DNA from 3 places in the Colwellia sp. MEBiC06753 genome. Region 1 is predicted to be linked to each of the others. Evidence: predicted binding sites of a transcription regulator. Region 1 holds the regulator's gene; each other region holds the start of a gene.
What was found. Region 1 encodes LexA, which represses DNA repair genes until DNA is damaged. Its sites were predicted from a motif close to TACTGTATNNNNATACAGTA; they were not measured.

Region 2: a site for LexA is predicted at 2,181-2,200, ahead of imuA (translesion DNA synthesis-associated protein ImuA). Genes of this name have one in related genera too.
Region 3: a site for LexA is predicted at 2,158-2,177, ahead of recA (recombinase RecA). Genes of this name have one in related genera too.

Annotation. Positions count from the first base shown of each region.
Region 1 is NZ_JBQMTM010000008.1:128,959-134,238, forward strand. Features, by position in the region: gene ppc (phosphoenolpyruvate carboxylase) at 1-2,317, opposite strand, end outside; gene ACOB82_RS08570 (LysR substrate-binding domain-containing protein) at 2,428-3,384, shown strand; gene lexA (transcriptional repressor LexA) at 3,452-4,066, shown strand; gene coxB (cytochrome c oxidase subunit II) at 4,543-5,280, shown strand, end outside.
Region 2 is NZ_JBQMTM010000011.1:53,182-58,461, forward strand. Features, by position in the region: gene ACOB82_RS10085 (Do family serine endopeptidase) at 1-264, opposite strand, end outside; gene ACOB82_RS10090 (YhcB family protein) at 346-798, opposite strand; gene zapE (cell division protein ZapE) at 972-2,087, shown strand; gene imuA (translesion DNA synthesis-associated protein ImuA) at 2,216-2,911, shown strand; gene ACOB82_RS10105 (Y-family DNA polymerase) at 2,911-4,320, shown strand; gene ACOB82_RS10110 (error-prone DNA polymerase) at 4,332-5,280, shown strand, end outside.
Region 3 is NZ_JBQMTM010000004.1:216,610-221,889, forward strand. Features, by position in the region: gene mutS (DNA mismatch repair protein MutS) at 1-1,951, opposite strand, end outside; gene recA (recombinase RecA) at 2,229-3,254, shown strand; gene ACOB82_RS05405 (hemerythrin domain-containing protein) at 3,559-3,987, shown strand; gene ACOB82_RS05410 (diacylglycerol kinase family protein) at 4,186-5,280, shown strand, end outside.

The DNA.
Region 1 (5,280 bases):
ATTGGTCACCTAAAGGTTGTAATGCTGGCGCCACTAAGCTTTGATCATAGAGTTTAGAAATATCTGTATTAGATTTTAAATACACCATTTCGGTAAGCGAAATACGTGCTCTAAAATATGGCCAATTTGATAGCATATCCTCTATAGTGTGATGATGCTGCTGTTTAAACTCAGCGATGGCTTGCCCAAGGCCTAGCCAACTTGGCACAACTAAGCGATTTTGACTCCAAGCAAAAATCCAAGGAATAGCGCGTAGCGATTCAATGCCACCATCGGATTTACGCTTGCTGGGTCTAGAGCCTAGCGGCAGTGAAGATAGCTCTTGCTCTGGCGTTGCCTGACGAAAATAAGTCACAAAATCTTCTTGATGACAAACATAGTCACGATAAATATCGCAACTTCTTGCTGCCATTTCGTCCATTAATTGGCGCCACTGTGCTTTAGGGGCAGGTTGGGGTTTAACTAAGCTGGCTAATATGGCACTGGCATACAAATGTAAGCTTCTAACCGCAAGGTTGGGTAAACCAAATTTATAACGAATGGTTTCACCTTGCTCTGTTACCCTCAAACCGCCTTCAAGCGTACCTGGAGGTTGTGAGGCAATTGCCGCATGAGCCGGCCCGCCGCCACGACCAATTGTACCACCGCGACCATGAAATAATTTTAATGTTACTGCATGGCGTTTTGCCACTGCCACTAAAGACTCTTGCGCTTGATATTGCGCCCAAGCCGCGGCTAGTACACCAGCGTCTTTAGCGGAATCACTGTAACCTATCATTACATGCTGATTGCCCAATGTTCGTTTAGCGTAATCTTGATCTGATAATAATTTATCAATAACGTCTGCGGCATTGTTTAAGTCATCCAGTGTTTCAAATAGCGGAGCAATTGGCATATCCCAAGTCACACCCGTTGCTTTCATTAATAAATTCACTGCCAGGACATCACTTTGATGACTTGCCATAGAAATCACATAAATACCGAGTACTTCTTTAGGCTGGCTGGCGATAAAGGCAAAGGTATCCAGCACTTCTTGCGTTTGTTCACTCCAGTGATGATCGGGTAACAGCGGTCTAGGATTATTAATTTCTTGCTGCAAAAACTCACAGCGTTGTTGTTCATTCCACGCAAGATAATCACCTAAATTCAGTGCGCTGACGATTTCACTGATTGCCTGATCATGAAACTCACTATGCTGGCGTACATCAAGCTTAACTAATGAAATGCCAAAACAATGCACCTTGCGAATCACATCAAGTAATAATGAATTTGCACTGCGATTTAAGCCTACTGACAATAGACTTTCTCGGCATAAACGTAGTGGCGTTAGTAACTCTTCAGGTTCGGCAATAGCTCCTTTGGTTTTGCCCTCTTTCAGTAAATCAATACTCTGCTCTAGCTTGCTAATGGTTTGTTTGAGGATATAGCGATAAGGACCAATGTTATTTTTGTCGGCTTGACTGAGTTCATCACTGGCTTTAGTCATTGATAGTTCTAAATAAAGCTGGTTAAAGTCTTCCAAGTACAACTCTGCAGCCATTAGCCTAGCTTGCAAAATTGCTTGCTTACTCAGTTTTGCTGTCACAAATGGGTTGCCGTCGCGATCGCCAGCCATCCAACTGGCCATGGTGATAGGTTTAGCGTCAAGTGGGAGTGGTTTCCCGCTTAGTTCTTGGCAGAGCTCGTCTAATTCGCGAATAAAGGTCGGTACTGCTTGCCATAAACTATTACTGATGGCATTTAAACCCCAGCGTGATTCATCAAGCGGTGTCGGGCGCTGTTGCCTAATTTCATTGGTACTCCATGCTTGTTCGATCAACTCTTCAATACGTTCATTACCTTCGGCGCCAGACTCTGCTAGTTGCTCAGCAATTTCATGATACTTGTGAATAAAGGTTCTTCTGTTTACTTCGGTTGGATGGGCAGTAAGTACTAACTCGATATGTAATTTATTGATGGCATCTAAAAACGCACTTCCATCGATATCGCCAAGTTGTTCTTTTAATGAAGCTAGCGGGTGCGGTAAGTCAAGCTCGGCTAAGCCTTGCTCACTAGCGGTATGTTGTTGCTCGGCAACATTGGCTAAATTAAGAAATTGACTAAAAGCGCGCGCATAAATCATCAATTTTTGTTCATCGCATGATTGAAAAATCGATTTAAGTTCGTCAACCGCATAGCTATCGTTGGCGACGCCATCTTTAGCCAGTAGACGTACGCGCTCAACGTTATCTAGCCACTGTTGGTCGTTTTCATTGGCAATGGTTTGCCCCAGAATTGCACCTAAGGCTCGAATGTTCTGTGAAATAGTTTCTAACATAGTCAGTCGCTCATTAGCGGATAATAATTAATCTAAAATTTATATTAGAAATTAAAATAAATAGAATCTAATATATATTTCTTATTTTTATCATAGATAAAATTCTATAGATGGCGATTAGGCACCCTACAATAAGACAGTTGCAATTGATTCAGGCGTTAGCACGCTATCAAAGTTTATCTTTGGTAGCGGAAAATCTATATATTTCACAGCCATCTGTGTCTATTCAGCTGAAAAACTTAAGTGAACTCATTGGTATGCCGGTGTATCAAATGCAGGGTCGAAAGGTTGAACTGACTGATGCCGGTCATGCGATATTGCGCAGTGCCAATCAGATTTTCCAATCACTAGATAATTTAAAAACTGATATCGATAACTTGCAGGGGGTAGTTACAGGTACGTTAACCCTGTCAGTTGTGACTACCGCTCAGTACTTCTTACCATTGTTATTAGCGGCATTTCATAAACGCTACCCGTTAGTGGATGTAAAACTGGAAATTGGTAACCGTGAAATGGTTTACTCACGACTGCGTGCGCATAGCGATGATTTTTATTTATTTAGCCAAATACCGCCGGATATCGAAGTCATAGAAACGCCTTTTTTATCGAATGAATTAGTGGTGGTGGTGCCAGAGCGTCACGAGTTAGCACTTCAACCTAAAATTAGTTTAGCGCGGTTAAGTCATTACCCGTTTATTCTGCGAGAACCTGGCTCTGGTACTAGAGAAGCGGCAGTTGCTTTATTCGAACAACATGGATTCAAGCTAAGAGAAAAAATGACTATCGCTAGCAGTGAAGCAATAAAGCAGGCGGTAGCTGCGGGGTTAGGAATATCTGTGTTAAGTCGTTACACCTTAGATTTTGGTTTTACCCCGGGGTTAAAAGTTTTAGAAGTGGAGCACTTTCCGGTTAGCAGCCAATGGCGTTTAGTGCAAAACGCATCAAAGCAGCAAAGCCTTTTAGCTAAGGCATTTCAGCAATTTATGTTAGAAAATGGCAATGAAATATTGGCGAATGCGGTGACCGAAAATAACACTCATCACTTTACACAAAATTTTTCAGGGTAAACAAGTCTTGCATATACATACAGTCTGTATATACTCACAGTAATACTGTATGGATATCAGGGGCACTATGAAGCCGTTAACGACACGACAATCTCAAATATTTGATCTCATTAAAGAAAAAATTGCTGAAACGGGTATGCCACCAACCCGCGCTGAAATTGCAGAGTTTTTTGGCTTTAAGTCAGCGAATGCCGCGGAAGAGCATTTAAAAGCACTGGCTAAAAAAGGTTACATTGAGATGTTACCTGGCACATCAAGAGGCATACGCCTAGCAGAAGAATTTATTGAAGAGTCAGGCTTACCGCTTATTGGCCGCGTTGCCGCAGGCGAGCCTATTCTCGCTCAAGAGCATGTCGAAGATCGTTACCAAATAGATGGAAATTTATTTCACCCTGCGGCAGATTATTTATTGCGCGTAAATGGTGAGAGTATGAAAGATATTGGTATTCTCGATGGTGATTTGCTTGCCGTTCATCAAACAACCGATGTTCATAATGGTCAGGTTATTGTTGCACGGGTTGAAGATGAGGTAACTGTTAAGCGCTTTAAGCGAGAAGGTAATATCGTCTATTTACACGCAGAAAATGAAGCTTTTTCTCCAATTAAAGTCGACCTTAGCAATCAGCATTTTAATGTTGAAGGAATTGCAGTTGGTGTGATCAGAAATGCTGATTGGATGTAACTAATTCGTTAATTAAATAATTATCTTGAAAAATTAAGCCAGTCATTTTGACTGGCTTTTTTATTGGCAAACTTTAAAAAACGTATCAACTAATAAAACATCGAATGCCAGATACTGCAGGCGTTTTGTTTAAAAATCATTCATTTCTACCTGTGAACTTTAGAGTTCCTACTCTACTGAAATTTAAAGAAAAATTTTAAATATTTAAAAATAAAGCACTAGACCTTGATTAAATTTTGAGTAATTCTAGGGTGGTAAGTGTACAAAAATAAAAAAATAATAATAACTGATGCGTATGCGCTAAACATCAAAGCATCAGCAAGCAATTAACAAGTATATGTAACGTTAGTGAGGCAACTCATTAACGCTTTTACTGTCTTTGTTATTCAACAGGGTAGAGGAGATGTCGAGTGAAGAGACGTAACCTAGGTTGGCTGTTTTTGGGAACCTTGCTTTCCAGTTCAGCTTGGGCGGAGATGGAGCTAAATCTAACGCGAGGTGTTACTAAAATTAGTAACGAGGTCTATGACCTGCATATGTTAATTTTTTACATATGTGCTGCTATTGGCGTTATTGTTTTTGGCGCAATGTTTTGGTCGATGGCGTTTCATCGAAAATCAAAAGGAGTCAAACCTGCAACTTTCCATGAAAGTACTAAAGTGGAAATTTTGTGGACAGCAATTCCTATCGTGATCTTAATCGCCATGGCGGTGCCCGCAACAAGCACCCTGATTGAGATGGAAAACAACGACAACTCCGATATTACTATTCAAGTCACTGGTTCACAGTGGAAATGGCACTATAAATATTTCGATCAGGGCATTGAATATTATTCAGTGCTGGCAACTCCTCGCGAGCAATATCATAATTTGTCGGGTGAAAGTGCTGCTAAAGGTGAACATTACCTGCTTGAAGTGGATAAACCGTTAGTGATTCCAATTAATAAGAAAGTGCGCTTTTTAATTACTTCTGATGACGTCATTCACTCTTGGTGGGTACCTGCTTTTGCGGTTAAACAAGATGCTAACCCAGGCTTTATTAATGAAGCTTGGACGATAGTGGACGAACCAGGTATTTATCGCGGCCAATGTGCAGAGCTTTGTGGTAAAGACCACGGCTTTATGCCAGTAGTAGTTGAAGTGAAAACCGAAGCAGATTATGCCGCATGGTTAGATGAACAAAAGCAGCTAATTGCTGACGCTAAGGCGGCAGAA
Region 2 (5,280 bases), on a different contig from region 1:
GAATGGTCGTTCTTGCGGTTGTTGCCCACCTCTTGGGTTGCCAAAAAAGAACTTAAAGGCATCTGGTACGCGTTGCTCAACTTCGTGTGTCCCCTTAACAGAGATACTGACCACTGCTGGTGTGGCACGTTCAAGCATAGGCGCTAAACTGGGTAATTCTGTACCGCCAATAGCAGTAGGTAAGTTGGCATAAGCTGGTGCACCAGCAAGGGCTATAGAGCTAGAAATTAATGCAGCACTGATAACAATAGACAGTTTGCTCATACTTAAAATTACTCCTTAAAATGAATTAAGCATAGATACTCAATAACAGACTAAGTCGTTCCCCATTAGTTCAGGTTTTTGTTAGTCGGCATTTGTAACACTTTGTTTCTTATCACCAAACAAGCCACTTGCTTGACCAGAGTAATCAAGTGGTGCTTCAGTAACACTTTCATCAACTGCAGCTTTTTTCTCGTGTCTTAACTTAACGGTTTCTGCCAGTTGCTCTTGGGTTTCTTGTGAGAAAAATGGCATAACATCAGCATCTTGTGGTGTAGCACGTTGCAGTAATGACGTGCTTTCTTCCATTTGTTTCATCGCAACTTGGCAGGTTTCATTCATTTTTGCTAAAAGTTGCGCAGAACTTTCAAGATGTGCAGCAACATCATTTTGATATTGGCTTAATGCCGCCTCACTTTGTTGAATTTGATCAGTTAGTTGCTTATTTTCCTTTGATGATGCAGATAAAAATCGGCCAGCAACAAAGCCTATGCCACCGCCAATTAATAAAAGAACAATAGTCATTACAGCAGTCATATAGCAGTTTCCTCGTTGTATTCAGTTGAAAAATTAGTGAAAATATCGTCAAAGATATAAGCTAAATATAGCGTTAATTATTTGTCTGATATAGCGAATATGCTTGCTAATTATTTTTTTTCAAGCGCAATTGTCTATTTTCAGTCAGATTTCACAGTGGAAAAACCGACGTAATGATCCATCTCTCACCTTTAGAAAAATATCAAAATGATTTACAGCGTGATGATTTTCAATATGACCAAGCTCAAGAAAATGCGGTAAAACATTTACAGCGCTTATTTGAAGACTTTCAAAATAAACCGCTGCCGGTGACTGGATTTAAAAAAGTGTTTAATCGTTGGAAGCGGGTGGTGGCTAAACAAGAAACCAAAACCATTAAAGGGTTATATTTCTGGGGCGGGGTTGGCCGTGGTAAAACCTATTTAGTGGATACTTTTTTTGACTGCTTACCATTTGAAAATAAAATGCGGGTTCATTTTCACCGTTTTATGCACCGTGTGCATGAAGAGATGAAAAGCTTAGGTGGACAGTCAGATCCTTTAAAAATAATTGCTAAGCGCTTTGCCGATGAAACCTGCATTATTTGTTTTGATGAGTTTTTTGTTTCTGATATTACTGATGCCATGATTTTAGGCACTTTGTTTGAAGAGTTATTCAAACATAACGTCACATTAGTGGCGACCTCGAATATTATTCCTGACGATTTATATAAAAATGGTTTGCAGCGAGCGCGATTTTTACCGGCAATTAACTTGATTAACCAACATTGTGAAGTGGTTAATGTTGATAGTGGCGTTGATTATCGATTGCGAACCTTAGAGCAGGCGGAAATATATCATCATCCGTTAGATAAGCAGGCAAGTGAAAACTTAAATAAATATTTCAATCAGTTATCGGTGGAAGCCGGAGAGCAAGGTAAAAAAATCACCATTAATCATCGTAGCTTAACCAGCATTCAAGAATCTGATGGTGTTGTACAATTTGAATTTAGTGAGTTGTGTGAAAGTGCGCGAAGTCAAAGCGATTATATGGAGTTGAGTAAAGTTTATCACACCGTGCTATTGGCTAATGTAAAACAAATGAATCGCGATTGCGATGATGCTGCCAGACGCTTTATTGCCCTGATTGATGAGTTTTATGAACGTAAAGTTAAATTGATTATTTCCGCCGAAACCAGCATGGAAGCTTTGTATAGCTATGGTGGTTTGGAGTTTGAATTTAAGCGCTGCTTAAGTCGGTTACAAGAAATGCAGTCGCGCGATTATTTAGCGAGTGAGCATTTACCTTAGCTTTTAAGATTAAGTTTCTTTATTTTCTTTAGCTTAGCAAGCTCTGCCACGGCAGAGCTTTTTTGTATTTGAATAATTAACAACACCGATTTATACTGTATAAATAAACAGTATAAATCGGTGTTGTTATGCAGTCGTTACTTGATACTTTACATAATCGCCAATGGCTATGGCAGGGAGTGATACAGCAGCAAAAGCAGCACGTTTGTGCTTCGGGTTACCCAGAGCTGGACAGTAAAATTGGTGGTGGCATACCAGAAACGGGAGTCGTGGAAATACGCACTGCCAATGGTATTGGTGAATTGCGAGTGTTTTTACCTTACTTGCAGCAACAGCAGCACAAAGGTTTATTGGTATTTATTGCCCCGCCAGCAATGATTGGCAGTGAGTTTCTCCGTCATAACCAAATTAATATCGACAATGTCTTGCTGTTAACACCTCAACCAAGTGAGGCGCTCTGGTGTGCTGAACAATGTTTGAAAAGTGGTTGTTGTGCAAGTGTTGTTCTGTGGCATCAAAGTTTTGAAGTGTTTCAGGTGCGTCGACTAAATCTTGCTGCTGAGCAAGGTCAAGCTAGCCTGCTTATTTATCGCCAACCGCAAGCTAGTTATAACTTACCGGTTGCATTGAGCCTCACGTTTGAAGCAATAGAATATGGGCTTAATGTTAAAGTTAATCGCTGTAAAGCAGGCAAACCTAGTCAATTTTTTGGTTTAAATATGGCTAAACGCTGGCCTGATTTTGTTCACCTACCTTTGGCCGATAATGTAATTGCGTTCTCAGCACTCTCAGCTTCCACGGCGAACAGACAAAGTGCTAACTGATGTTGTGGCTATACCTTTATTTTCCCCAGTTGCAGTTAGATAGCCTGTTCATTCAAGAGGCGGAACAGCAAGCGCTTATTATTGTTGATGCAAAAGCCAATCAAGTGGTACAACTGAATCAAGCGGCGCAAAATGTAGGTATTCGCCTTGGGATGGGATTAGCAACTGCTTGTGCTATGTGTCGCCATGTGCAGGTGCTACCCTATGACGTTTCTGTCGAGAATAAGCAACTTAAGGGGGTAGCTGAAAACTTGTACCAATGGGTTGCTGATATTGCCTTTGATCAACCAGACGGTCTTTATCTTGGCATTGGCAATATGCTGGCGCTTTATAAAAGCTTATCACTATGCTGGCAAGCGTTAACTGACAATTTAGCTGTAGCTGGGGTTAGTTATTATTACGCTACGGCTGAACAGCCAGCAATGGCAAGGGCAATTGCCCGTGCTAGAAAAAATTTACTTTCTGATGACGTCAGTATAATTAAACAGGTATTTTCTCAATTACCAGTAGAGTTGGTATTTACGCCATCAAAATTTCATTGTGCTTTGCAGCGATTAGGTATTAAAACCCTTGCGCAGCTAATTAAGCTAGATTCTAAGGCGCTAGCCAAGCGCTTCGATAGTGAGTTCTTATTACTATTTGGTCAGCTTACTGGGCGCTATGTTTTACCGTTAACATTCTACCAGCCAACCCCAGCATTTACTGACTCGCTTGAATTACTTTATGAGGTGAAGCAAGTCTCAACACTTAAGCCGCCACTTATGCGGATGGTAAATAAATTAGAGCACTATTTACGAGTACGCAATCTGGCCAGTCAGCAGCTTTTACTGACTTTTCCTTATCGAGAAGAGCAAGGGGTGACGCTTACTGTTAATAGTGCTGAGCCCAGTGATAGCGCAAGCCATTGGTTGCAATTAATTGAGTTAAAGCTGGAAAGTGTTCAATTAAAGCAGCCAGTGGTGGCTATTAACTTATCATGTAGTGTTTTGGTAGCTAAGCAATATCAGGTTAATCAATTATTTGAACAAGGGAAAAACGCTATAGCGCCAACAGTATTGATCAGTTTACTGCAAGCGAAATTGGGCGATGCTAATGTTTGGCAACTGGGCTGTGCTGACAGTCACTTACCGGAACAAGCGCAAGCGCTAAAAGCAGCAAACGATAATGGCGAGCTAAACAAGGTACAAGATAGTGCGCAGTCGCTAATCAGGCCTAGTTATCTATTACCTGCGCCGATTAAAGTTGATGAACCTGTGAGCATAATGTTTGGCCCTGAGCGTATTGAAAGCCATTGGTGGCAGCAAAGTGTTATTCGAGATTACTTTATCGGTAGAACAACAAGCGGGCGCTGGTGTTGGCTTTATCGTCAGCCAGATCAGACCTGGTTTGTTCATGGTTATTTTGGTTGATGGCTATGGCTATGGCTTATGCAGAGCTTATTTGTCAGAGTAACTTCTCTTTTCTTACGGGAGCGTCACACCCTGAAGAATTAGTGCAAACCGCCAGTGATTTAGGGTATCGCGCGTTAGCTATTACTGATGAATGCTCTGTTGCCGGGGTAGTTAGAGCTTATCAACACATTAAACAGCACCAGCTTAAACTTAAGCTAATAGTTGGAGCGATGTTTAAAGTTTGCTTAGCCGATAACTATCAGGCGACACTAACGTTGCTGGCACCTGATCGCAAAGCCTATGCTGAGCTTTGCCGTATTATCACGAATAGTCGTCGCCGTTGTGAAAAAGGCAGTTACCGGCTTGAAGAGTGGGACTTAAAATCTGTTCGCCGTTGTCTAGTGTTGTGGCAACCTAATAGTAATAAAGTTGCTGATAAGTGGTGGGGAAATTGGTTAGTTAAACATCACTCAGGGCGGCTATGGTTGGCACAATCACGCAATTTAGTTTCAGGTGAGCACCATTACCTAAGTTATTGTCAGCAGTTGGTTCAACAATATCAGTTACCAATAGTGGCTGTGGGCTGCGCTTTGATGCACAAGCCCCAACGTTTACCGCTACAGCATGTATTAACAGCTATTCGCACTGGTAACACCGTAGATAAGCTGGGTAAGTCAGCGCTAAGTAATGCCGAAAGGAGCTTACGACCTCTACCAAAGCTTGGCAAATTATTTGATGCTCAGACACTGGCAGAAACCTTAGAGATAGCCAATCGCTGTCATTTTTGTTTATCGGAACTTAAATATGAATACCCTGCAGAGCTAATTCCACAAGGTGAAACTGCTAAAGATTACCTCGCTAGCTTAGTAGAAAAAGGCAAGAACTTTCGCTTTCCTGACGGCGTGCCAGTAGCGATTGAGCAGACCATAAACAAAGAACTGTCGTTAATTGCTCAATTGGGATATGAACACTTTTTCA
Region 3 (5,280 bases), on a different contig from region 1:
CGATTTTTGCACTATCCGCTGGCACAAAACAACCTACATGAGCAAGTAATACAATGAGTGCATTTTGTCGCATAAACGTAGACTTACCACCCATATTAGGGCCGGTAATGATTAACATTTCTCGACTGTTATCAAGAACCACTGGGTTGGCGATAAAGGCATCTTTGGTCATTTGTTCAACCACTGGGTGACGTCCTTGCTCTATGGTTATGCCTTTTGTTTCGAATAATGTTGGTTTGGTATAACCTAAAATATCAGCTCGCTCAGCAAAAGTATTAAGTACATCAAGTTCTGCCAATGCTTCGGCAAGCGTTTGTAACTTGGCAAGTGATGGCATCACCAAATCAAACAGTTGGTCATACAATCGTTTTTCTAATGCAAGAAACCGACTTTGAGCACTTAATACGGTTTCTTCGTGCGCTTTTAATTCTTCGGTAATATAACGCTCATTATTTTTTAAGGTTTGGCGACGTATGTAGTCAGCCGGCACTTGCGAAACTGAGGCTTTACTAACCTCAATAAAAAAGCCGTGAACCTTGTTATAACCCACCTTTAGCGTTTGAATGCCGGTTTTTTGTTTTTCTTTCGCTTCAATTTCGGCCAATAAATTGGTGGCGCCCTCGCTTAAATCGCGTAAATGATCAAGCTCTTGATGATAGCCAGGTGCGATAACACCACCATCGCGAATTAGCACTGGCGGGTTTTCGACAATGGCTTGATTCAGTAGTTGATAAAGCTCATCAATAGGTTGGGTGTTCGCTTTAATATTTGTTAAACAGTTATTGGTACATTGTGCCAATATAGTTTGCAATTCTGGCAATTGGCTAAGTGATTGACGCAGTCGAGCAAAATCACGTGGTCTTGCTGATCGAAGAGCAATACGCGCTACGATACGTTCAACGTCGCCAATTTTCTTTAAATTTGGTTGTAACTCGCTATATCTTTCGTTATCAAGCAGTGTGCTAACTGATTCAAGTCGGGTGTTAAGCGTAGCTAAATCACGTAGCGGGAAATGTAGCCAGCGCTTTAATAAGCGAGAGCCCATTGGTGTTGAAGTTTTATCTAATACTGACGCTAAGGTGTTTTCAGTACCGCCCTGTAGGTTTTGAGTGAGCTCTAAATTGCGACGGGTTGCGGCATCTAAAATCACACCTTTTTGAGATGATTCTGCAATCAGTGAGCGAATATGTGGCAGCGCGGTGCGCTGACTGTCTTGCACGTAGTTAAGTAAGCAACCTGCGGCGCATAAACCGCGAGGGTAATTATCTACACCAAAGCCAGATAATTCCTTGGTATTAAATTGTTTGGTTAAGATAGCGATCGCTGTTTGGTAATCATAATCCCACTCGGGACGACGGCGCAGCCCTTTATATTGCTCAATTAGTGCGAAATCAGTGAAGTCTTCTGGGTATAAGAGTTCCGCAGGTGACAAGCGCTGTAATTCAGCTTGCAATTGTTCGGCACTATTCGGTTCGTTGAGGACAAATCGGCCACTGGTCATATCCAAATAAGCTAGGCCAAAGCCTTGTTTAGTTTGCGCGATAGCAACAATTAAATTGTCTTGGCGATCAGGCAGTAACGCTTCATCGCTGACGGTACCTGGCGTAACAATACGCACCACTTTTCGTTCAACAGGGCCTTTACTGGTTGCTGGATCGCCAATTTGTTCACATATGGCTACAGATTCACCCAACTGCACCAATTTGGCTAAATACGTTTCAACGGCGTGATAGGGAACACCAGCCATTGGAATAGCGTTGCCACCTGACTTACCGCGTGCAGTTAATGAAATGTCCATTAAGTCTGCGGCTTTTTTGGCATCGTCATAAAACAACTCATAAAAGTCACCCATACGATAAAACACCAGAATATTAGGAAATTCTGCTTTTATTTTCAGGTATTGGCGCATCATAGGGGTATGAGTGGTTAAATCTGGCGAAGGTGTAGTCATTGAATTGTTATTAGGTAAATAAATCTGTTGGAAATTATGCCATAAACAACCGGGCTTAACACCTAGCCAAGTGACCATATTTTTACTGTATAAAACTACTGTTGATAACTTGTATAAATTTCGTTCATATAGCCGCTCGCAAAAATAAATCTATTAATTACTTTGACTTATGTGAAAATAACTAAAAAATATTAAATTACACTTGATACTGTATTCTCATACAGTATACTGAGCGCAACTTAATGAATAAACGTTGTCGTATTTTTTGGAGCGATAAATGGACGAGAATAAAGAAAAAGCACTCGCAGCAGCCTTAGGTCAAATTGAACGCCAATTTGGTAAGGGTTCAATTATGCGTTTAGGTGAAAACCGTAGCATGGATGTAGAAACTATTTCTACAGGTTCATTAGGCTTAGATATAGCTTTAGGTGCTGGCGGTTTGCCGCTAGGTCGAGTTGTTGAAATCTTTGGTCCAGAATCTAGTGGTAAAACTACATTAACTTTAGAAGTTATCGCTGAAGCACAGCGCAATGGTAAAGTGTGTGCTTTCGTAGATGCTGAGCATGCGTTAGATCCTATTTATGCAGCTAAATTAGGCGTTAATATTGATAACTTATTAGTATCTCAACCAGATACTGGTGAGCAAGCGTTAGAGATTTGTGACATGTTAACTCGCTCTGGTGCTGTTGATGTGATTGTTGTTGACTCGGTAGCAGCATTAACACCTAAGGCAGAAATTGAAGGCGACATGGGTGACTCTCATATGGGTCTTCAAGCGCGTATGTTGTCACAAGCAATGCGTAAGTTAACGGCTAACTTGAAGCAATCAAACACCATGATGATTTTCATCAACCAAATTCGTATGAAAATTGGTGTGATGTTTGGTAACCCTGAAACTACTACTGGTGGTAACGCGTTAAAGTTCTATGCGTCAGTTCGTTTAGATATTCGTCGCATTGGTGCAGTGAAAAACGGTGAAGAAATTGTTGGTAACGAAACTCGCGTTAAAGTGGTTAAAAACAAGATTGCGCCTCCGTTCAAGCAAGTTGAATTTCAAATTCTTTATGGCGAAGGTATTAATAGCTTAGGTGAGTTAATTGACTTAGGTGTACAAAACAAGATGGTTGAAAAGGCCGGTGCTTGGTACAGCTATAATGGTGATAAAATTGGCCAAGGTAAAGCGAAAGCGGTTGAGTACCTAAGAGAAAATAAAGATATTGCCAAAGAGTTAGATACTCGTTTACGAGAAATGTTCTTGAATAATAAACCTGTTGAGTCAACAGAGGTTGTAACAGAACAGTAAGCTTTTACTTATCGTAGATGCTACGCTAGAGTTTGTTTAAATCCCGCCAATGGCGGGATTTTTTTTGGTTTGCCTTTAGCACTTGGCTTTAGTTGAATAGTTGACAGTGCCGCTAATTTGTAATTTCACTGGGCAGATTCGCATTTTGCGGTAGAAGCCTGTTAGTATATTTATTGTAAATACAATCATGTAGGAGATCGTTTGTCTGAGACATCCAAAATTGAATTTGCTTCGTAATAAAGAATGTCAAATGGAAACAGAGTATGGATCAGATAATAATTAGTTAAATATAGAGGAGATTATAATGGATATTTTTGCCGCGATAAAACAAGATCACGAAAAACAGCGTTTACTTATGAAAGCTGTGGTGGAAACGAGCGGTGATTCAGAAGCGAGACAACATTTTTTCAAAGATTTAAAACATCAATTATCACAACATTCTATTGCAGAAGAACGCTGTTTTTATGCACCACTGATTGATTCAGATCACACAATAGATTTAACCCGCCATGGTATTGCAGAGCATCAAGAAATTGATCAATATCTTGCAGAGTTCGATAAAAGTGACATGAGCTCACCAGCTTGGTTAAAAACCATGAAGGCACTTCAACATCGAGTATTGCACCATTTAGCAGAAGAGGAACGCGAGTTTTTCCAACAAGCAGGTAAGGTGTTAAGCGATAGCCAAAAGCAAACTCTAGCTCAACAATATCAGCAAGAAATGCAGCAATAACCTTATTTGCCAGTCATCATTAGTTGTTTCATTAAGCCGCATCAATTCAAATTTTTCATCAAGTTTCTTTCTGCTGTTGAGGCAGGTTGATGCGGTTAACGCTAATGTAAATCGTTAAATGTTAAGGCTACTAGGGTGTATATTTTTACTGTCAATTAAACGGCATAAATTGCCTGACTTAAGGAGGAATACTAAAGGATGTATATTACAAAATATTATATTGCAGGCGCAATTTTGGCTTTTTTTGCCGCGTTTATGACTGCTAGTAGCTATTTTTCGCTGATGTTTGCTTGGTTGGGATTGTCGCTTGGTTTGGTGAGTATTGCGTACCTGTTTAATGTTCCATCGATTTTTCGCAAGAAGGATAATGGTAGTATTCCAATTTATATTCGCTGGTTGTTTATTCCATTTTTACTTGGGGCTCAGCTTTATAATAGCTGGGCTCGGCGTAATGACACTGTACCATCGATTCAGCAAATAGAAGATAAGCTATTTTTAGCTTGCCGTCTGCTTCCTTCAGATATTAACTACTTAAAGCAACAGAAAGTTTCGGCAATTTTAGACGTAACCGCTGAATTTGATGGGCTTGATTGGACGGCCGAAAGTAGTGATTTACACTATCTAAATATTCCTGTGCTTGACCATAAAGCACCATCGAGCGCGAAACTTACTCACGCTATTAACTGGATTGAAAGTCAAATCAACCAATCTAGAACAGTCGTTGTCCATTGTGCACTAGGGCGCGGTAGATCAGTAATGGTGGTAGCGGCTTATTTGCTAGCTAAACATCAACATCTTTTAGTAGTACAAGCTTTAGCAAAGGTTCAGCATGTTAGGCAAACGGCAGCGCTTAACGATTATCAACTAGCCAAATTGACACAAATGGTAAAGCAAAACGTCGTTAAATTAGCTGAACCTATCACCCTTATTGCTAATCCTGTCGCTGGTGGAGGTAAATGGCCGACCTATCAACGAGCAGTTATTAACCAACTAACTGCTAAGTATGTTGTCGATATTATTACAACGACACCCGAGTATTCAGCAACAAAAGCTACCGAGCAAGCTTTACGATGTGGCGCAAAACACATAGTCGCTTGCGGTGGTGATGGCACAGTGACTGAAGTTGCAGAGCAACTGGTATCACGTAACGTATCAATGGGAATTTTACCTATGGGGACGGCCAACGCATTAGCCCACGTATTGCTTGGTATTCAAACAAAAGTACAGCCAGTGACAGTTGCTTGTAATGCGATTTTGGCGGGTAATACGAGAAAAATCGACACGGCAACCTGT